Regions from separate parts of the Kaistella sp. CFF1-2 genome, predicted to be linked through region 1. Evidence: riboswitches for the same ligand, from Rfam matches in the RefSeq annotation. Region 1 holds a riboswitch; each other region holds the start of a gene.

Region 1 (5,261 bases):
ATCGGGACACCACCACAAAATTTCTTCGTCGGGATTAAACCAAGGAAAAATACCATTTTGATACGCTTCCCAAACATAATCGACATTTAAATTTCCTCCTGCCGCGAGCAAACCGCCTGGTGGGTGATAAAAATGAGGATCTGGAAAATTAGGATGCGTATCCGAAAGAAAAATCATAGGTCAAAATAAATGAAAAATCCCCTTTAAAAAAAGAGGATTCGGTTTTTGTAACTTTATTCTTAATTAGAATGGCAAATCGTCATCTTCTTCCTCTTGGAAAGGATTCCCGTTGCTTGCAGGTGCTGAACTAGCGGCGCTCGAAGGCATCGCTTGTGTAGGTTCTACCCCGCCATCCATTACTTTTTCTACTCTCCAACCTACAATACTATTAAAATATTTGGTTTCACCTTGAGGGCTCGTCCACTCTCTTCCTCTAATATTAATACCCACTTTCACATTTTCACCTTCTGAAATAGTATCTAATAAAGAAATTTTATCTTGTAAAAACTCAACATTAATAGGCTGTGGATACTGTTCTTGCGTAAGCAAAATCATTTCTCTTTTCTGAAACCCAGATCCAAACGTCTGAGTATCACCAATCTTCTTAACTGTTCCTTGTAATTCCATTGCAAATATTTATTTTGTAAAAATAACAAAAATGAATGGTACTGCCGAATAAATGAAATTTATTATTAAAAATAATTCTGAAAAAAATTTGTGAGTATAAATAAAAATGCTTTATATTTGCACTCACAAAAAAGAAAGGAGTTCTTTATAAAAATTTGCGGATGTGGTGTAATTGGTAGCCACGCCAGACTTAGGATCTGGTGCTTCACGGCGTGGGGGTTCGAGTCCCTTCATCCGCACAAATCGATGCGAAAATAGCTCAGCTGGTAGAGCACAACCTTGCCAAGGTTGGGGTCGCGGGTTCGAATCCCGTTTTTCGCTCCACTACGCCCTGGTGGTGGAATTGGTAGACACGCAGGACTTAAAATCCTGTGTCCGCAAGGACGTACGGGTTCAAGTCCCGTCTGGGGTACTTTAAACCCTCTGTAACTTAGGTTAACAGAGGGTTTTTTGTTTTTAGGGTGGTCAAAAGGGTGGCTAATTTATTTTAGAATAGTTTGATCTATTTAAAAATAAAGAAAGCCATTATTGTTCGCTATAGTAAGTAATGGTTGTATTGTGTTTTCAAACAATTTTTCATCAAAAGAATTAATGGATGGAAATATTGTAAGGTATTCATCTAAAAATTTGCTACTGGACTTGTTGCTTAAATGTATTTCGAATGCATTCTTCTGTAATTCCTTAAACTTGTGAAAATAGACATCAAACGATGGCAACCTGTCGCTTTTAGACAAATTAAAGGTTCTATCAACGGGAGCTAAATTCCAAATTAGATCATGTGAGACAAAAGCGTATGGAACAAAATGATCAATAGCGAAATTCTTTTCAGAGTAGTCTAGTCTGTTTCCAGTAAATATACATTCTATAGATCCCATCTCTTTAAAAACCAACTTCCAATAATCCTTAGTCTGATTTACAAGGCTATTTCTAGTTGCTGGCTTGATTAATTTATTTGGAATGTCTGGAACATTAGGGTTTCTTGTTTGTAAAAACAAAGCTAAGTTCCAATAACAAAACTCTTTTAAAATTTTAGAATTTTTCGTCAAATAGTTCTGCCACAAAGGGTTTATCTTAATAAAATCCTTTTCTAAACCGTAAATTGCCTTCTTCTCAAAATCTTGAGAAGCATTATATACATCTTTTTTTGATTTGTTGGGGAACCAAGGAGAAAGAAACCAATGCGGAACATTTTTATCAAAATGATTCAAGACTCTTACTGTTTCTTTATTATTTGATGATAATAATTGATTTAGTATTTCTGTTCTATTTTCGTCGATTGTTATTCCTTCTGTTTCTCTAATTTTCAGAATTGCATCTTCAATCATATCAAAAGCTCCAAAAGACAAGTGAAAATAGTTTATTGTATACCAAGAAGCGCTAATCATTCTTGAAAACAATTCTCGTTTAGAAATCTCCAACTTCCCTTGCTCTACAGATTCAATTAATGCAAGCAACCAATAATACTTATATGTTGCTGTTGTTCTATTAAAAACAGCAGACAAAAGGTTTACAGGAAGTTTTTGGGAATGAGGTAAGTGCATGTTGGCTCGTTGTAATAAATCAAATGTTCTTTTTCCTTTTCCTAATTTCCAAAATTAGCTTGTGCTTTTTCATTCCTTTCTTAACTGATTCTTTTTTAGGTAAAACAGATTTATCAGGAACTTTAGCCATAACTTTTTCTGGTTTCTTCAAGTTATGAATATCCCGGTACAACCGCCCTCTTTGAGAATCAAATACAATAGTATCAAGTAATAAGCAAATGCCCTTATAAATGTCATGTCCTTGGATGTCCAGGGTATCTGGAAACTTTTTCTTGTCCAAGGTCCACCCTTTTAAGCCTATTAATAACCTGGGACTATTTGGCTCGTAGCCTCCTTGAAATAAAATGTACTTCAAAGGCTTCATTTCATGAGATGGTAAACCATCTTTACCCTTAATAAAAAGTTTTCTCCTAAAAAACTCCGTATTATCTCGATACTCAACATTTTTTAATTGTTCCCTCATTTCATCAAGGTAAACATTTTTAATAGTTAAGTAAAGAATATTCTCTTTCTTAAGATTTAGTTGGTCAATTACCTTTTGTAGTTCTGGTGTGTAGCTCATTATTTTCAAATAAAATACTTTTATAGTTAAAAAAAAACACTTTATTGATTCTCTTATCTAAAGAATTATTTGCTGATCATAGTAAATTCATTACTTTTCTAATGAAAACATTTAAAAATAGGGATTTTTATTGTTTTTGCACTCAATTCTAAAAAAGATTTCTATATTTGCAACATATCATCAAGAGATTCTGATTATTTCAGAACACCAACCGAGCTTTAACCTGCCACGGTGGTATAGAATGAGGGCAAACCTGCCAAAATAAAAAAGGTTATTTCCCACAATTTTTCTCTTGTTATGATTTGTAATTGAAACATTATAAATTATATCATATGTCTACAACCAATTTAAGTACAGATTTATCTAGTACACAGCCAGAACACTTAGGCTTCCAAAAAGTACGAGGCGAAAAGTATTGTCTTAAAACGATTGATATGGTCCGATTCATGGTTTACAACAACTACATAAGCGGTGAGTCTTATGAAAATGACGGCTATGAAGAACGCACATCAATTATTGCAAAAGCTAAAAACAAAGACATTCTCAAGTTCTTTGAAGGGTATTTTGAACTTTATCACACATCAAAATACGGTTCCCAAAAAGCAGAATCGTACAATAAAGTATTTGAAATTTATGAAGAAGAAATTTTTCTAAACGGGCATTACCGTTGTACAGAAATATTTGACTACGATTTAAATTTATACCAAGAATTAAGTACAATCCTCGGAAGAAAAGCTCTTATTATGGGTACTGATGATGACATCTACTTAAGTTTAAAATGCCTCGATGGAGAAGTCATACAATATGAAGGTTCAATCACTTATGATTCAGACGATGATTCTTATGGAACACCCTATTTTGGAGATTGCGACGCGAAAGATTGTGCTGTCGAGCTCGCGAATATCTGTATGGAAAAATCAAAATACAAGGCCTATTCAAAAGATGAATTACAAATTGAAGTTTACAATCGTCAATTTACCTATAGTATGAAATATAAAGATAGCGTGATTGTTGACTTATCCGACTTCCAATATGCCGAAGATGAAGAAGAATACGATGATACGGTTTGGATCTTCGATGAAGATGATTTAATGAATCCTGACGCTGGAATAATGTTACAAATTAGTGAACTATAAAATTTAAAAATGATGACTAACACTATCGTATACACGCATGATAAAGACCGTTTATTAATTGGTCAAAAATACGTTTCAAACAAAAGAGAGATTTGCATCAAACTACTCTACCCATACAATGGAATCGCATTTTCTTTAGTTCCTAAACTTAGTGGTGCTTTTTGTAAAGAATCATCAGCATATTGGGAAAAGGAAATACTCAAAATTTGCTTCCAAATTTCTGACATAGTAGAAAAGCAGAGCGAAGATATCATCAAAGACTATTATCAAATCATAAAAGAACGTTTTTTTGGAATCGAAGACTCAGATGGGCAAAACAACGAATACTTCGATAAACTCAAAACTCTTGAAGAAATTTATTTCTCAGAACTTCCAAGACATAATGCTTTTAGATATACTTTGACGGGTAATTTAACAAGAGTACTTAATCAACATATTCTGGCTAATGGAATACAAAAGAAGTTTTCATTGCAAGCAAAAATTCAAACTCCGAGTATTTTGAATCCAGATTTTGAAGAATTGTATTCTAAAATGGATCAAAAAACTAAAATTGAGATACTAGCAGAGTTAATTTCTTCTCAAAAAATATCAAACTTTAACCCAATGCTAAACGTCGAATTCTTTGAAAGAACAAATAAGATGTATGGAAACCTCTAAAACATAAAAAATGACAAAATTATTTGTTCAATGGATGCTCGGTCAATTCTTAGTTGTGGAAGTTACCTACTTCGAAAACTATTATATCGAAATGGAGGTTCTATATCCATATCCGGGTATTAAAGCTGATTATTTTTCCGAATCCCTTGATTTCACGAAAGATGAAAATGCATGGATAATTAAGAATTTCATCAATAGAAATGTAGAAGCACATTTGCGACTGCTATTTTGTGCTAATGAAGTAGACGTCATGGCTAAATGTTTAGAAGATGAATCCTCTGAAGAGGTATATGAAAAATTCGCCATTGATCTTATTCATGACACCAAGAATGATTGGTGGGAAGAAAGCTATATGAAATACTTTAGCACAAAAACCATCACAAGTCTCTCAAAACATATTCAAAAATACCTGAAGGAAGGCATTGTAGATTTTAAAGACAATACCGAGTACATAGATCGTGAAGATGAAATTGACAAAATGATGAAGGCTATTATCATTAAAAACCCAAATGAGTTGTATTTCTTTCTATGTGATCGAAGGTTCAATAAAGAAGTAAATTCATATTATAGGAAAATTGAGCCTAAAATAACAAATGATTATAAAAATATGATATTGGTTGCTTTACATGAATCCTATTATTCATATCCAGATTGTTCCTATACGACAGAATCATTAGTGCTCATTCAATACTATAATCAACTAAGTGAATCTGAAAGAAATGAACTAAAGGAAGAATG
Region 2 (5,261 bases), 460 kb from region 1:
GATTTCCTTGATAGTAGTCAAAATAATTGGTAGAAGTAGGCGTCATAATCGCTTTATGCTGTGTTTTTGCGGCATGAATTCCGCCTTCAATACCTGTCCAACTCATAACTGTTGCATTAGGAGCGAGTCCACCTTCTAAGATTTCATCCCAACCAATAATTTGTTTTCCCTTGGAATTCACAAATTTTTCAATTCGGGTGATGAAGTAACTTTGAACTTCCATTTCGTTCTTGAAGCCTTTTTCTTTCATCAAATTTTGTACAAACTGACTTTCTTTCCACACAGTTTTGGGAGCTTCGTCTCCACCAATATGGATGTATTCGTACGGGAAAAGCGGCATTACTTCGGATAAAACATTTTCTAAAAAAGTGAAGGTTTCTTCTGTTGGGCAAAAGATATTTTCCGAAACGCCCCATTCTTTCCATACTTCGAAAGGTCCTTTAGTACAAGCGAATTCTGGATAAGCCGCCAACGCTGCTTGAGCGTGACCAGGCATTTCGATTTCGGGGATTACATCGATATGGAGTTTTTTAGCATAAGCAACAACATCTTTAATTTGATCTTGTGTGTAAAACCCACCGTATGGGATTTCATCAAATTTCATATCAGCATAGTGACCAACTTGAGAACCGATTCTAAATCCACCAACAGAAGTTAATTTCGGGTATTTTTTAATCTCAATTCTCCAACCTTGATCGTCTGTAAGATGCCAATGAAATTTGTTGTATTTATACATCGCTAGATAGTCCAAATAACTTTTCACTTCGTCAATAGTAAAGAAATGTCTACAAACATCGAGATGCATTCCACGATATTCAAATTTTGGATAATCGGTTATCTGCAATGCAGGAAATTGATTGTCTTTGCTTTGTTTTAAAATTTGCACTAACGTTTGTATTGCATAAAATTTAGACGCTGGCGAAGTATATTGAATGTGAATTGATTTCGACTTTCCATCGGAGTTTAATTGATATTCATCTTCGTTTTTCGACGTATATTTTTCAACGAAAACTTTCGTTTTAGAATTTTGATTGGTAAATTCGAACGGATATTTGTTTAGAAAATGATTAAATAAATCCACTTCTTTAGCCAAATTCGGGTTGTTTTTGTCAATGAGCTGAAGCTGCTTTTCGATAGCAAATGACGAGTTCGAGTAACTTGCTGAAACAGGCTCTGGAATTAGCGCTAATTTAGTTTGTCCAAATACAAATTGCGTTGCAAATAATGCAATAAGAAAAGCAAGTAGGCTTCGTTTCATAAAGGAAGATTTAGAATTCTAAATTTAGATTTTTTTAATGAATACGCAAAAAAAAGGTTAGTCCACTTATTTGGTAGATTAAAATATTTGATTTACATTTGTCATGTTAAACGATCATTGAACACATCACTTATCAAGAAAGGCGGAGGGAATTGACCCGATGAAACCTTAGCAACCTGTTGAAAAATAAGGTGCTACTTTCAACCTGAAAAGGAACAGATAAGACGAATACAGTAGAATTCTATTTTCAAGATACTCACTCTTTCGGCTTGTCGAAGGAGTTTTTTTATGCTCTTTCGCTTCTTTTAAAGCTGATGTTTCGGTATTAAAAAAATTAAAAAGATGAGTACATTACATTTTGAAACATTGCAATTGCATGCGGGTCACGAAGTTGATCAAGAGACGAATTCTAGAGCGGTACCTTTGTACCAAACAAGCTCGTATACCTTTAATAGCGCAGAACACGGCGCGAATCTTTTTGGATTAAAAGAATTCGGGAACATCTATACCCGAATTATGAACCCAACTACGGATGTTTTCGAAAAACGAATTGCTGCTTTGTATGGAGCGGCGGGAGCATTGGCGGTGGCTTCTGGTCATGCGGCTCAATTTTTGGCAATCACTAATATTTTGCAGCAAGGCGATAATTTTGTGACGGCGCCGTATTTGTATGGTGGTTCGCACAACCAATTTAAGGCGAGTTTTAAGAAATTGGGCATTGAAGCGCGTTTCGCAAAAGATGATAACCCAGAAGATTTTGAGGCTTTAATTGATGAAAATACAAAAGCCTTGTATTTGGAAACCATTGGAAACCCGACATTGAATATTGCCAATTTTGATGCGATTTCTGCGGTGGCAAAAAAACATGGAATTCCGTTAATTGTTGATAATACATTTGGTGCGGGAGGTTTCTTGTTCAATCCATTCAAGCATGGAGCAGATATCGTTGTTGAATCGGCTACAAAGTGGATTGGAGGTCACGGAACTTCCATTGGTGGTGTGATTGTGGATGGTGGAACTTTTGATTGGAGTTCTCCGAAATTTCCTTTGCTTTCTCAACCTTCAGAAGGGTATCACGGATTGGTTTTCGCTGATGTTTTCGGAAAAAATTCACCTTTTGGAAATATTGCATTTATCATTAAAGCGCGCGTAGAAGGATTACGAGATTTTGGTCCAGCGATTTCACCTTTCAATTCATTTTTACTTTTGCAAGGTGTAGAAACGCTTTCTCTTCGTGTGGAACGTACAGTTGAAAACGCTTTGAAACTAGCTAATTATCTAGAAAATCATCCGAAAGTTTCTCGAGTTTTGTATCCAGGTTTGCCCAGTTTTCCCGACTATGAAAACGCAATTAAATACCTAACCAAAGGTTTTGGTGGTGTTTTAACGTTTGAATTGAAGGGCGGAAAAGAAGCCGCTGTTGGCTTAATCGATCATTTGAACTTAATTTCGCATTTAGCCAATGTTGGTGATGCAAAAACATTAATTATTAATCCCGCTTCGACTACGCACGAACAACTTTCTGAGGAAGAACAGAAAAATGCTGGAATCTCTCCAGGCTTGGTGCGCTTAAGCGTGGGAATTGAACATATCGACGATATCATTGCCGACTTATCTCAGGCTTTAGATACGTTGTAAACCCATATTTCTCATTTTTATTTTCAATTTTGGCTCTGTCTTGTTGCAGAGCCTTTTCTTTAGTACATTTGCGAAAAGTCTAATATTATGCAAACAACGGATACTGTTTTGATGGTGGAACCTATCGCATTTGGTTTTAACGCGCAAACGGCAGAAAATAACTATTTTCAAGTTCAAGACAAAAGTCAAAATACGCAAGCCAAAGCATTAGAAGAATTTCAAAATTTCGTTAGTAAACTTAGAGAAGCAGGGGTTCGTGTTTTGGTGGTAAAAGATACGCTGGATCCGCATACGCCAGATTCTATATTCCCAAACAATTGGGTGAGTTTTGGTGAGGATGGAGAAGTTGTTTTGTATCCTATGTTTGCTCCGAATCGACGTGTAGAAAGACGTCAAGATATTTTAGATTTTGTTAAAAACGAAGGTTTCGAAATCTCTAAAGTAACCGATTGGTCTCGTTTTGAAAATGAAAATCGTTTTTTAGAAGGAACGGGAAGTATGATTTTCGATCATCCAAATAAATTAGCCTACGGTTCTGTTTCATTGCGTTTAGATGAAAAGTTATTTATCGATTTTTGTGAATCGATTAGTTATAAACCGGTTGTTTTTCATTCCTATCAAACGGCAGGAAATGAACGATTACCAATTTATCACACCAATGTGATGATGTGTGTTGCTGATCAATATGTTGTTATTTGTTTGGATTGTATTGATGATGAGCAGGAACGCAAGAATGTTGTAGAAACTATTGAGAACTCAGGAAAGGAAATCATCGAAATTTCAGAAGGACAAATGCAGCAATTTGCTGGAAATATGCTTCAAGTTCGCAATACGGAAGGAACTCCTTTTCTCGTTATGAGCGCCGCTGCGAAGAATTCTTTAAATGAAGAACAAATTCAGAAAATCGAAAACTACAACGCGATTATTTCTTCGGATTTAACAACAATTGAAACCAATGGTGGCGGAAGTGCTCGTTGCATGTTAGCGGAGGTTTTTTTACCGAAAGCATAAATCTCTAGCCCTGATGGAAGCGGCATCCTTTGGGATTGACGTGAGGCGGCGGAGCGAAGCGGAGCCGTCCGAGCCACAAGCCTAAAGATACAGCGGACAGCAGGAAATAGCTTCTAATAAAAATCAAAAAAACTTCAGCAAACGCTGAAGTTTTTTCTTTGAAAAATATAATTTAATATGAAGTGAACTTATCTTGTTCTGTTTCTAATTTCGTCTGCAGCACTGTTTACACTACGCATTTTTTTGATTTTCTGATTTCCAAAATTGTACACAACGCTCAACGAAACATTTCGTCTAAACTGATCATTGCTTACGTAATTGTAGTTTCCATTGTCCTGATAATCTTCGATCACGACAACGTTTGTTTTCAAAATATCAGTTGCATTTAGAGCAAACGTCCAGTCGTTCCAGATTTTTTTGATGCTGAGGTCCAAACTCCCTAGGCCTTTCAGCAAGCCAAGTTCAATCTGTTGTTTATTAACATAGAAGAAATTTACGCCCGCAAACCATGTTTTTGCTCTGTCTAGACGGATGGTGTTATTGGTTTGAATAAAGAAACTCGTGGATTTTGTCGAATTTTGATATTCTGGAAACGTGTCGCCTGAAGTTGGGTCGATGCTTAAGCTACCGTCATTGATATTTCGTTGAACTCCAACATTGAAATTGGTTGTCCAATATTGTTTAAACAAAGATTTTTGAATTCCAAATGTAAGTGACATTTCTTGTCTGTCTCCAAAATTGGTTCGAATGTAACGTAATTGATGCTTGTCATATGTCGTTCCATCGGGCCTAGTCGGGATTCCTTGCAACGGAACTTGCGTAATTACATCTTGCATCAAAGAATGATTCAAAATCAAGAAATAGGAATTTTTGTACATATACGTTAACTCTTGATTGTAACTAGATGATGCTTTTACAAAGGGATTATTCTGCGTATAGTTGGTATCGGTAAGGATATTTCGAACTGGGTTTAATTCCCAGAAACTTGGTCTTCGCATACGGCTTGAGAAGGCATACGAAACATTATTGTTATCGTTAATTGCATAGTTCATGCTGACGTAAGGCAACCAATTGGAATAGTTTCTGTCGATTTTAGCCAAACTTGGATCAGGTGCATTGTCTGATGTTCCTAAACTTTTCGTGTATTCAAAACGAGTTCCTACTTTTCCAGAAAATTTTTCCGAGAATTTTTTTTCTGCGGTAACATACGCTCCAATAATATTTTCTTTGTAGATGAAATGGTTAGGTTCGTACTTTGGATTTTCTAGTTTATCTCCATTTTCGTCCTTCAAATCAGCTATGTTTCCGTTTGGATCATAAATGGTTGTTATGTTTTTTGTGTCGTTGTCAGTTT
Region 3 (5,261 bases), 480 kb from region 1:
AAAACAAATTCTTTACTCGCCGTATTGTCCACCATCACAAGGTTTTCTAGATGATGTTCTTGCGCGTAAGCGATTAAATCTTGAATATTAAACTCATTCTGCGAATAGTTAATTTTTTGTCTCCAATCACTTCCAAAACCCGCTTTATTCAAAGCCATTTTTCGTGAATTTGCAATGGCTACTACCTTTAAATCAATTCTCTTTCGATTCAAAATATCGTGTGCCGAATCTAAAATTTGCTCCACTAAAGTTCCACCAACATTTCCGTGACCAATTAACGCTAAATGAACCGCTTTTGGCTTTCCGAAAATTTCGGTTTCAATGATGTTTTTAGCAAGTTCCGTTTGATTTTCGGTAACGACAATATTCACACGTCCGGCTGAAGCCACCTGATTCAACAATAACGGGTAAATTTTATGACGTTGAAGCTCCGACAAAATTTTCGAATAATTATCCGAAACAAAGCCAATAACCGTCAATTGATGAATACTGTAAATCCCACTCACCACGCCTTGGTTGTTTTCTTTTAGGAACTCGTCCTTCAAAACTTGGACGGCTTTTTCGGCATCGCTCTCATCAACGAGTACAGAAATCCCGTTTTCAATCGCCTGTTGTGAGATCACTCCGACGCTAATTCCTCCTCCATTTAAAGCATTAAAAATTCGAGAATCGACGCCTATTTGTCCAAGGAAATCTTTTCCTTCAAAATTCACCAAAGCCTTGTTTCTGTATATATTGATTGTGTTCTTTTCTGACATAATTACTTAAAATATAGGTTTTAAAATTGCGTTTAATTGTTCGTATTCCATTAAAAAGGCATCATGCCCATGAATGGATTTTATTTCGTGATAGCTTACGTTTGTTTGATTTTCATCTAAAATTTCAAAGGTTTTTTTGATTTCAAATGCGGGATAAAAAAGATCGGTATCCACGGATATCAAATGAATTTCTGTTTGAATGGTTTTGATTTGCTCTTCGGTAACCGAAATCGTCATCAATAAATGATTCATCAATCGGTAGGCTTTAAGTGTAAATCGCTCGCTCAAACTTTTTCCGTGATACGAAAGCCAATCGTGCGACTTTCGCATTTGTTTTACCGCGTCTGTTTCACCTTTGAATCTTAAATTGAGGGATTCGGGAGTTCGGTAGCATAACATGGCATGAATTCGAGCTTTTTCTAGAGGTTGCTCTTCTGTTTCCAATAAAAATTTCTGAACCAAACATTGCGAATGCAACCAATCTGATGTTTTATAATCGGTGGCAACGGGAATAAAAATTTGTGTTAGATTCGGATTTAAAGCCAACATTTCCCATCCAACAGAACCGCCAACGGAACCTCCAATTAAAGCGAACAGTGATGAAATTTTTAACTCTTTAAGTCCCAACAAAAACAAACGAGCGATGTCTTTTGCAGTAAATGTATTGGAGTTTTCAATTGTGAAATCGTCATAGCCGTTCCCCGGAATATTGAATGAAAGAACGGTGTATTTATCTGTATCGATCACTTTTCCGGCTCCCACCAACGTTTTCCACCAGCCATCGTCACCACCAACATGGGAATTCCCTGTTAGTGCATGATTAATAAGCACCAAAGGTGCATGATGAAGCTCTTGTCCGAATACTTGATACGACAATGAAAGTGTCTCCCAATGCGTTGCATTCGAGCTTGTAAAATTATGTAGTTGAATATGGTGTAGCGAAGTTTTCAATTTCTTTTTTTCCTTAAAAATCCATCGAAAATGCTACCTGTAGAAGTAAAAGTCTTTGTTATCTTTCCCAATATTAGGAGTAGAATTTAGCACCTTCTTCGTTTCCGAAGGGTTGCCAAGGTTTCACAGAGTCTAATCTCTCCACCTTTCTCAATAACATTTTCAATATGTAAATGAACAATTTTCTTATGCAAATATACGCTAACGAAATTTAATCTACCAAAAAAGTTTTATAGAATTTCTACAATTCGTTGTAAACTCCTCAACATCGGACTTTGTTGGAGTTTTTATTAAATTCATCATGTTCAAAATTGAAAATTTTATATAAAAAATTAGGAATCAACAAATTAAATATTCTACTAAATCTTTTTTATTTTTGCACAAATTTGAAATGATGAGTGAAGAACTGAAACGTTCAGCAGACGAAAATTGGAAAAAATGGGGACCTTATGTAAGTAACCGCCAATGGGGAAATGTTCGCGAAGATTATAGTCCAAGTGGCAACGCTTGGGAATACACAGGTCACGATACCGCCGAAAGCTACGCCTATCGATGGGCAGAAGAAGGAATTGCAGGAATCTCCGATGAAAAGCAACGTTTATGTTTTGCTTTTTCTTTTTGGAACACCCAAGATAAACGCGTTAAAGAGCGTTTTTTTGGACTGAGCAATTATCAAGGAAATCACGGCGAAGACATTAAAGAAATCTTTTACTATCTCGATAATACACCAACGCATTCCTACATGAAAATGGTGTATAAATATCCTACTACAGCCTTTCCTTACGAACAATTGATCGAGGAAAATGCAAAGCGAACTAAAAAAGAGCAAGAATTTGAAATTATCGATACAGATATTTTCAAAAACAAAGACTACTTCGATATTTTTATTGAATATGCAAAAGGTTCGGAATCGGATATTTTGATTCGAGTTACTGCAGTTAACCGAAGTCATAAAACGGCTCCATTAGTCATTTTACCAACTATTTGGTATCGCAACAATTGGAAATGGGGATACAATGAATACAAACCTTCCTTAAAGCATATAAAAGAAGGAAACATTGAAATTTCGCATGACGATTTGAGTATGAAGAATTTCTACTCTCGAACACCATTAGACGATGCTTTTTGTGAAAACGAAACCAATACCAAAAAACTTTATAATTTTGTTTCAGATGGGTATTTCAAGGATGGAATCAATGATTTTATAGTTCATGGAAGTGAAACTATCAACCCTGAAAAACAAGGAACCAAAGCTAGTTTTATCATTAAAACTGTTTTAGAGCCAGGCGCTAGGCAGCATTTTGATTTCCGATTAACGGAAAAAGAATTAGAAAACGCTTTTGAAGATTTCGATGCTATTTTTAATCTTCGACTTCAAGAAAGTAATGAATTCTATGATTTGGTACAGAAAGATGTGACCAATGAAGATGAAAAAAACATCCAAAGACAAGCTTTTGCAGGACTTTTGTGGAACAAACAATTCTACCATTACAATATTGGAAAATGGCTGAAAGGTGATCCTAATTTTGAAGCGCCACGAGATTTCAATCATTACGTTCGAAACACAGATTGGAAACACCTTCACAACAAGGACATCATCTCCATGCCCGACAAATGGGAATATCCATGGTATGCGACTTGGGATTTGGCGTTCCACTGCGTTCCTTTCGCGTTGATTGATCCGCATTTTGCAAAAAATCAGTTGTTGTTGCTTACCAAAGAGTGGTACATGCACCCGAATGGGCAACTTCCAGCGTACGAATGGAACATGAGCGATGTAAACCCGCCTGTTCACGCTTGGTCTTGCTTCAGGGTTTTTAAAATTGATGAAAAAATCCACGGACGTCCCGACTTACTATTTTTAGAAAAAGTTTTCCAAAAGTTATTGTTGAATTTTACTTGGTGGGTGAATCGCAAGGATAAACACGGAAAAAATATTTTCGGTGGCGGATTCCTAGGACTCGATAATATTGGTGCGTTTGACCGTAATATGGAACTTGAAGACGGCGATCACTTAGAACAAGCTGATGGAACGTCTTGGATGGCAATGTACGCACTGAATATGATGCGTATTGCGATGGAGTTGGCGCAGCATTATCGTGTTTATGAAGATATGGCGATTAAATTTTTCGAGCACTATCTGTATATCGCAGAGGCGATGGAAAATTTGGGAACCAACAACCAAGGTCTTTGGAATGAGGAAGACGGTTTCTTCTATGATGTTTTACAATTATCCGATGGGCAAGCGTTGCCATTACGTTTGAGAAGTATTGTTGGATTAATTCCGATGTTTGCGGTGGAAATTATCGACCATAATTTGTTGGAAAACATGCCGAAGTTCCAAGAACGGATGGATTGGATTCTGAAAAACAAAAAAGAACTCGCAAACCTCGTTTCGCATTGGGAAGTTGAAGGTGAAGGTCGTAAACATTTGATGAGTATTTTGAGACGAACGCGTTTGAAAAATGTTCTCAATAGAATGCTTGATGAAAACGAATTTTTAAGTGATTATGGAATTCGAGCGATGTCGAAGGTTTATGAAAAAAATCCGTTTGTTTTCCAAGTTCACGGACGCGAATATGTAGTGCATTATACACCCGCAGAAAGTGATTCGTCGATGTTTGGTGGAAATTCGAATTGGCGAGGTCCTATTTGGTTCCCGATCAACTTTTTGATTGTGGAAAGTTTACAAAAATTCTATTTCTATTACGGTGATAGCTTGAATGTAGAACTTCCAAAAGGCAGCGGAAACGAAGTTTCATTAAATGTGGTTGCTGATGATTTGAGCAAGCGTTTGCAAGGAATTTTCCTACGAAACGAAAAAGGAGAACGTGCTTTTAATGGCGGAAACGAAATTTTCAACTACGATCCCGAATTCAAGGATTTCATTATGTTTTATGAATATTTTCATGGTGATAATGGTCGTGGCGTTGGAGCAAGCCATCAGTGCGGTTGGACGGCAACGGTAGCTAAATTAATTCAACCCAAACCTATGTAATAAAATAAAAAAAATCGGCCAAGGCCGATTTTTCTTATGCTTTACTACTTTCAAACTATTCCGCAGAAACAAGCGTTCCATTCACGGTAACTTCGTAGGTAACTTCAACATTCGGTTCTAAGGTTTTCGAAACAGAACAGTATTTTTCAAATGAGAGTTGAGCTGCTTTTAATGCTTTTTTAGGATCAACCTCACCATCTAGGAAAAACTTTACTTTAATTGCTTTAAAAGGTTTTGCTTCATCCACAGGAATGCGTTCTCCTTCAACTTCCGCAGAAAAATTCGTAATCGTTTGTCTTTGTTTTTTCAAAATAGAAACCAAATCAATTCCACTACATCCAGCAACCGCCATCAAAACCGTTTCCATCGGCGAAACCCCTGTTGAACCAGGTAAACTCGCATTATCGATCAAGATTTTGTTGCCTTGGCTATTCGTACATTCAAAAAGATAGTCGTCGTTGATTCTATTTAAGTTAATTTTCATAAAAAGATTGTATTTAGAAGTGTAAAGTTATAAAATTCCGCGCGCTTTAATCTCCAAATATTTATTGATT
Region 4 (5,261 bases), on a different contig from region 1:
GAAATCGGCAATCGCTTCTGGATTTGATTTATAGGAATTAAACCAATAATACGCTAAAGAATTTCCAGCTTTATCAGTCGCTTTTGCGTTGGCTCCGTTTTTAATTAATAGACTTGCAACATCAGCAGAACCGCTTTCAATAGCCTTCATTAGCGCAGTTTCGCCTTTTGCATTGGCTGCGTTTACGTTTTTAGATTTTGCTAAAAGTGTTTCAATTACTTTCGCATCTTTTCCTTGAGAAGCCATCATTAACGCTGTATTTCCCTCTTTATCGGCAATTCCTGCATCAACACCTTTGTTCAAGAAATATTGAATAATCTCAAGATTTGGTCTTCTCATCAATGAATTTAAAATCGTTGCTCCATTTGGATTTAAGGCCTTTGGATTCAACTTATATTTTTCTACTAAAGTTTGGAAAACATCCAATCCATTTGATTTTGCGCGCGAACCTTGAGTTGCAAAAAACAAAGCTTGGTCGGTTGGTTTTACACCTTTCGCAATTAATTGATCCAAAATTTTGAAATTCCCCAACTTCATTGCATAATCTGCAACCGTTCTTCCCGCTGCATCTTTATCTTGAAGCGACAAACCTTTAGAAACGAAATAATTCGCCAACTTTAAATCGTCATCATTCGCAATGCTCATCATGATTAAAGTTGAACCGTCTTCATGCTTCAATTTTGGATTGGCTCCAGCTTTAATTAACGCATCAAAAACTGCCGTATTTTTGTTTCCAGCTTCGGCTGCATACTCGATAACAGACGAACCATGACTGTCTTTATAATGCACATCCGAACCTTTCGCCAAAAGATAATTTACCAATTCTAAATTTCCAGAAGCCGCAGCCCACTGCAAATACGTTCTTGAATGGTGCGTTTTTTTATCAATCGAATTTCCTTCCTGCTCGATCATAAATTGAATAACAGGCGTTGAAACCTTATTGTTAATCGCCATTACAACGGGATCAAAGAATCCTCCATTCTGTTGTGACGGACTATTTCCTTTTGCGATTTCTGCTTTTACAGTCTCTAAAGTTGGGTTATTTTTCCAAAAAGCACCATCTAATAAGGTATTTTTTTGAGCTTTCCCGAAAGCAACAGCTACTAAAAAAACAGCAGCAAAAAAGATCTTTTTCATAAGGTATATGGTATGATTGATTCGTTAATTTTATTTATAATAATTATAAATAACAAAATTAAGAATAAAAATAACACCTCCAAAAGAAATATTAAAAAAGTGATAAAATGCAGGAAATAAATTTATTCAGCGGCTGTAAAATTATCCGAATTACGGATTTTAGCGACTCCTATATATATGAAAACAGCAATAAGTAATAGAAACAAGTAGAAACTGTTTTGTAATAAACTAGGATAACTAATCGAATTTTTACTGTAACCCGTTAGTATTAAAATTTGTGCTCCATAGGGAATAATCCCTTGTACAAAACACGAAAATGTATCTAAAATAGAAGCTGTAACTCTAGGCTTTATATTAAATTCTTCAGTAATTTTTTTGGCAACCTTACCTGTAATGACAATAGAAATTGTATTATTCGCTGTTGCAGCATCTGTTAATCCCACAAAAGTTCCTATTCCTAATAAAGCGGACTTTGGTCCTGAAATTTTCTTTCGAATTGAACCTAATAAAGCGTCAATTCCACCAGCTTTTTCAACCAATGCCGCTAAACCACCTGTTAATAACGACAAAAGAAAAATCTCCGTCATGCTTGTAAAACCCTCATACACCTTCTTCCCAAACTCCAAAAAGCTAAAATCATGATAAATAAAACCGAAAATTCCACTTAAAGCAATACCTATAAGTAAAACGAGAAAAACATCCAATCCAAAGAAAGCCAATAAAATTACGGCGAGATAAGGAATAATAAGTATGGGCGACTGAGCCTCCGAGCTCAATGTATTTTGAACACCATCCGTATTCCCTGAACCAATATAAATATAGATTAGAAACGCAATAACCGCTGCTGGAAATACAAAACTGAAATTATTCTTGAACTTATCTCGCATATCACAACCCATAATTTGAGTTGCCGCAATCGTTGTATCTGATATTATGGAAAGATTATCCCCAAACATAGCACCCCCTAAAAGCGCCGCTCCTACAATATTAATATCGCAACCTCCAGCCTCTGAAAGTCCAACTGCTATTGGACCAAGAGCCACTATTGTCCCGACCGATGTTCCTGAGGCAATAGATAAAAATGAAGCTATAAGAAATATTCCCGCGGGATAATATTGAGGGGAAAGCGTCTGAATTCCCAATTGCACAATGGCATCAACACTACCAATGGATTTGGAAACTGCTGCAAAAGCACCCGCCAAAATATAGATGATGCACATTGTTAATATATTCCGGTCGCCACAACCCTCCAAAAAAGTAGTTGTTTTTTCTTTCATGGAACCTTTTAACATGATAAACGCCACGATAATTCCCACAATAATTGCGATTGGGGAAGGCATTGCGTAAAAATCATTATAATAAATACCAGCTCCTAGAAAAACCAGGATAAAAACGAAAAATGGAAATAAAGCCCAAATAGGATTTTTAAAAATTGTGTTCATGCATCAGTAATTCTTACATCAATCCGATAAACACAATTCAGAGAAGCATCAACGTTTTTTCCAGAAATGGCTTATCGTTTTTAGCACCTTGCTTGTTGTTGCAGGTTGCTACCCGACTTTCGGGGTTCTTGATAATGCCGCAAAGATATAAAAAATTAGAAAGATGAAAAAAACACCTTTCTTACCTATTTTACTTTTTCTAATAAATAGAGTTTGGCTCCAGAAAAATAAAGCTTGGGAAGCACATTTCCTTCTAAAACTAACGTTTTGTTAGAAACATCAATAACCGAAATATAAGAATTATTCCCGTATTCAATAAAATTTTCTTTATCTCTAGTTAACGGATTTTTTCCAAATTTCAATTTATATTTTGTCCAATCTTGATCTTCGGATGAACAATGAGCTTGTTTGAATTTGGATTTATTGGTTTTAAAAACTAACTGATCAAAAGCTTCTCCGCACTCACTTTCAAAGGATGTTGCTGGATTTGAATCTTTTTGAAAATCGTCGAAAGTACCATGATACACTCCAACTATTTTCCAAGTTCCATCCAAGCCATCTTCATTAATTTTGCCTTCAGCTTTTTTGACCGCCCAACTTATTCCATTAACGGTTCCTTTAACGGTTTTATAAGCCACTTTTGTAGCACCTTTTACAACTTTGGCTGCCGTAGAAACGACGCACGATTGCAACAAAAACAAACTGGTTATTAGAACTAATCCCTTTTTCATAAATCTATATTTTCGTTCTGCAAGCAAGATACAATTAAAATATTTTGAAAATAGTACACAATTATCAATTATGCTTATATTCTAAAAAGCAGATTCCTACACCGAAATATGGACAATAAAATAAGTCTACTACAAATCTACATTTAAGTGATAAATAGAATAATGTCAAAGTTTATAAGATGAAACATCCATTACATTGCAAGAAATCAAAAATAATAGCAATCTAAATTAATTATTTAGAACAAATCTTAACTTAATAATTGAATATTCCCAAAATAAATACTATATTTTTGCATAATACAAAGAGTATCTTTCTCTTTGTATCTGTGTTAATATGTGCCTTAGAACTCCCATTATAGTATTCTTACTTATAATGGCTATACCTATATATAGCCAAAGCAATCCTAATGAAGAAAAACATCAGCGATTTCTGTTCCACCAAAAACAAGCAAAAGAGAGTAATCTAAATTTAGAATACAACGGCTTACAAGCTTTAAAAAACGCGCAAACTCCATATGAATTTTCTTATTCGTACTATATTTTAGGAGTTAATAAATTTCGTCAAGGGGAATATGCAAATGCCGTAAATTTACTGGAATCTGCAGAGCATTTTGGAAACCAAACAGACTCAACACGATTAAAACGCGATTATACTCTAACCTTACTTTTGGCCTATCGAAGAGCAGGACTTATAATGCAATCTAATGAGGCGCTTGATCGCGAAAAGAAATTAATTGGCCAATCAAATGATCCTTATAAAGAAGCAGAAACCCATTATATACTTTCAAAAATTAATGATATTGATGAAAAGTATTGCCAATCCGCCATCCAAAAAGAAAAATATTTGAATTTAATTCCACCCCAAGTACGCAAGAAAGACCTTAATTTTATTTTTGCGGTCTATGCGCAATTGGCTTTTGCACAATTAAAGTGCGGAAAAACGGAAGAAGCTAAAAAAACAATTTCCAAAGCTGATCAGCTTATAAGTCAGATACCATCTAAAAATCCAACACTATCCGAAATTTTAGAGCTTTCTAAAGCGTTAGTATTAGTTGAAGAAAATCAAAAAGATCAAGCTTTAGAACTCTTTAATAAAGCGTATCAAACATCAAAAAAGAACGGGACAAAAGCTCTGACAAAACAAATTTTAGAAGAACGTTTAAAGTCCGAAATTGATCCTGCATCTATACAAACAAAAATCCTGCATGAAATTAACGATTTAACGAACAAAGAATCGGAGGTTTCGAAAGATTTGACCTTACATGAATCAAAAAAAGAACTCAAAAAATTACAAAGCCAAAAAACAAAAATCACGGGATGGATGGTCTATTGTATTGCATCCATAGTTCTGATATCCATTTATATTCTTTATAAAACTCGCACTGCTAGAAAAAGAAGAAAGCGCTACGAAGACTTGCGAGATCGCCTTAATCGAGAAGAAAATCATAGTTCTGAAAATACAATCTCAGAAAAAGAAAAAACACTAACGACACAAACAAATCTCAAGAAAGAGCTCGATAATGAAGCTGAAATCTTGCAACGATTGGAAGCTTTTGAAAGGGAAATTTTGTTTACAGCGCTCAATTTTTCAGCAACCAAAATGGCAACTATTTTAAAAATTACGCCAAGAAATCTAGGTTACTTTTTAAAAAAATATCGAGGTGAAGATTTTTACAGCTATCTAAATTCGGTTAGAATCGATTACATATCAAAAGAGCTAAAGAAAAACCCGCAACTATTTAAGTACAAAATTGCTGTGATTTCGGAAATGGCTGGCTACAGTTCGCACACGCAATTTGCAATAAACTTTAAAGCAAAAAACGGAATTTCTCCATCACAATATATCAACTATTTAAAAGAGGAAAATACCTCAGAAAACTCACATTTTAAGCCAAAATAGATTTTACAATTTTCCACAACTGATAATCAATACAATAAACTATATAAAACA

Evidence for each region. A riboswitch is a leader RNA that binds a small molecule or an ion and turns the genes downstream of it on or off. The one in region 1 is predicted to bind S-adenosylmethionine.
Region 2: another riboswitch for S-adenosylmethionine. It lies ahead of AC5XHR_RS06280 (O-acetylhomoserine aminocarboxypropyltransferase/cysteine synthase family protein); the one in region 1 lies ahead of AC5XHR_RS08480 (hypothetical protein).
Region 3: another riboswitch for S-adenosylmethionine. It lies ahead of AC5XHR_RS06175 (alpha/beta fold hydrolase); the one in region 1 lies ahead of AC5XHR_RS08480 (hypothetical protein).
Region 4: another riboswitch for S-adenosylmethionine. It lies ahead of AC5XHR_RS00095 (Na+/H+ antiporter NhaC family protein); the one in region 1 lies ahead of AC5XHR_RS08480 (hypothetical protein).

Annotation. Positions count from the first base shown of each region.
Region 1 covers NZ_JCAKLF010000002.1:712,649-717,909, reverse strand. The annotation lists partial or broken gene aat (leucyl/phenylalanyl-tRNA--protein transferase) at 1-177, opposite strand, end outside; gene AC5XHR_RS08510 (DUF3127 domain-containing protein) at 244-627, opposite strand; tRNA gene AC5XHR_RS08505 (tRNA-Leu) at 785-866, shown strand; tRNA gene AC5XHR_RS08500 (tRNA-Gly) at 876-951, shown strand; tRNA gene AC5XHR_RS08495 (tRNA-Leu) at 956-1,039, shown strand; gene AC5XHR_RS08490 (HNH endonuclease domain-containing protein) at 1,134-2,129, opposite strand; gene AC5XHR_RS08485 (hypothetical protein) at 2,188-2,730, opposite strand; SAM-I-IV-variant riboswitch at 2,903-3,004, shown strand; gene AC5XHR_RS08480 (hypothetical protein) at 3,063-3,866, shown strand; gene AC5XHR_RS08475 (hypothetical protein) at 3,876-4,523, shown strand; gene AC5XHR_RS08470 (hypothetical protein) at 4,534-5,261, shown strand, end outside.
Region 2 covers NZ_JCAKLF010000002.1:252,832-258,092, reverse strand. The annotation lists gene AC5XHR_RS06285 (glycoside hydrolase family 20 protein) at 1-1,258, opposite strand, end outside; SAM riboswitch class I at 1,386-1,484, shown strand; gene AC5XHR_RS06280 (O-acetylhomoserine aminocarboxypropyltransferase/cysteine synthase family protein) at 1,601-2,896, shown strand; gene ctlX (citrulline utilization hydrolase CtlX) at 2,984-3,907, shown strand; gene AC5XHR_RS06270 (TonB-dependent receptor domain-containing protein) at 4,096-5,261, opposite strand, start outside.
Region 3 covers NZ_JCAKLF010000002.1:228,830-234,090, forward strand. The annotation lists gene AC5XHR_RS06170 (ACT domain-containing protein) at 1-758, opposite strand, end outside; gene AC5XHR_RS06175 (alpha/beta fold hydrolase) at 765-1,709, opposite strand; SAM riboswitch class I at 1,765-1,869, opposite strand; gene AC5XHR_RS06180 (MGH1-like glycoside hydrolase domain-containing protein) at 2,104-4,707, shown strand; gene AC5XHR_RS06185 (OsmC family protein) at 4,763-5,191, opposite strand; gene AC5XHR_RS06190 (DUF58 domain-containing protein) at 5,219-5,261, opposite strand, start outside.
Region 4 covers NZ_JCAKLF010000001.1:14,810-20,070, reverse strand. The annotation lists gene AC5XHR_RS00100 (ankyrin repeat domain-containing protein) at 1-1,137, opposite strand, end outside; gene AC5XHR_RS00095 (Na+/H+ antiporter NhaC family protein) at 1,260-2,579, opposite strand; SAM-I-IV-variant riboswitch at 2,624-2,719, opposite strand; gene AC5XHR_RS00090 (hypothetical protein) at 2,765-3,310, opposite strand; gene AC5XHR_RS00085 (helix-turn-helix domain-containing protein) at 3,684-5,210, shown strand.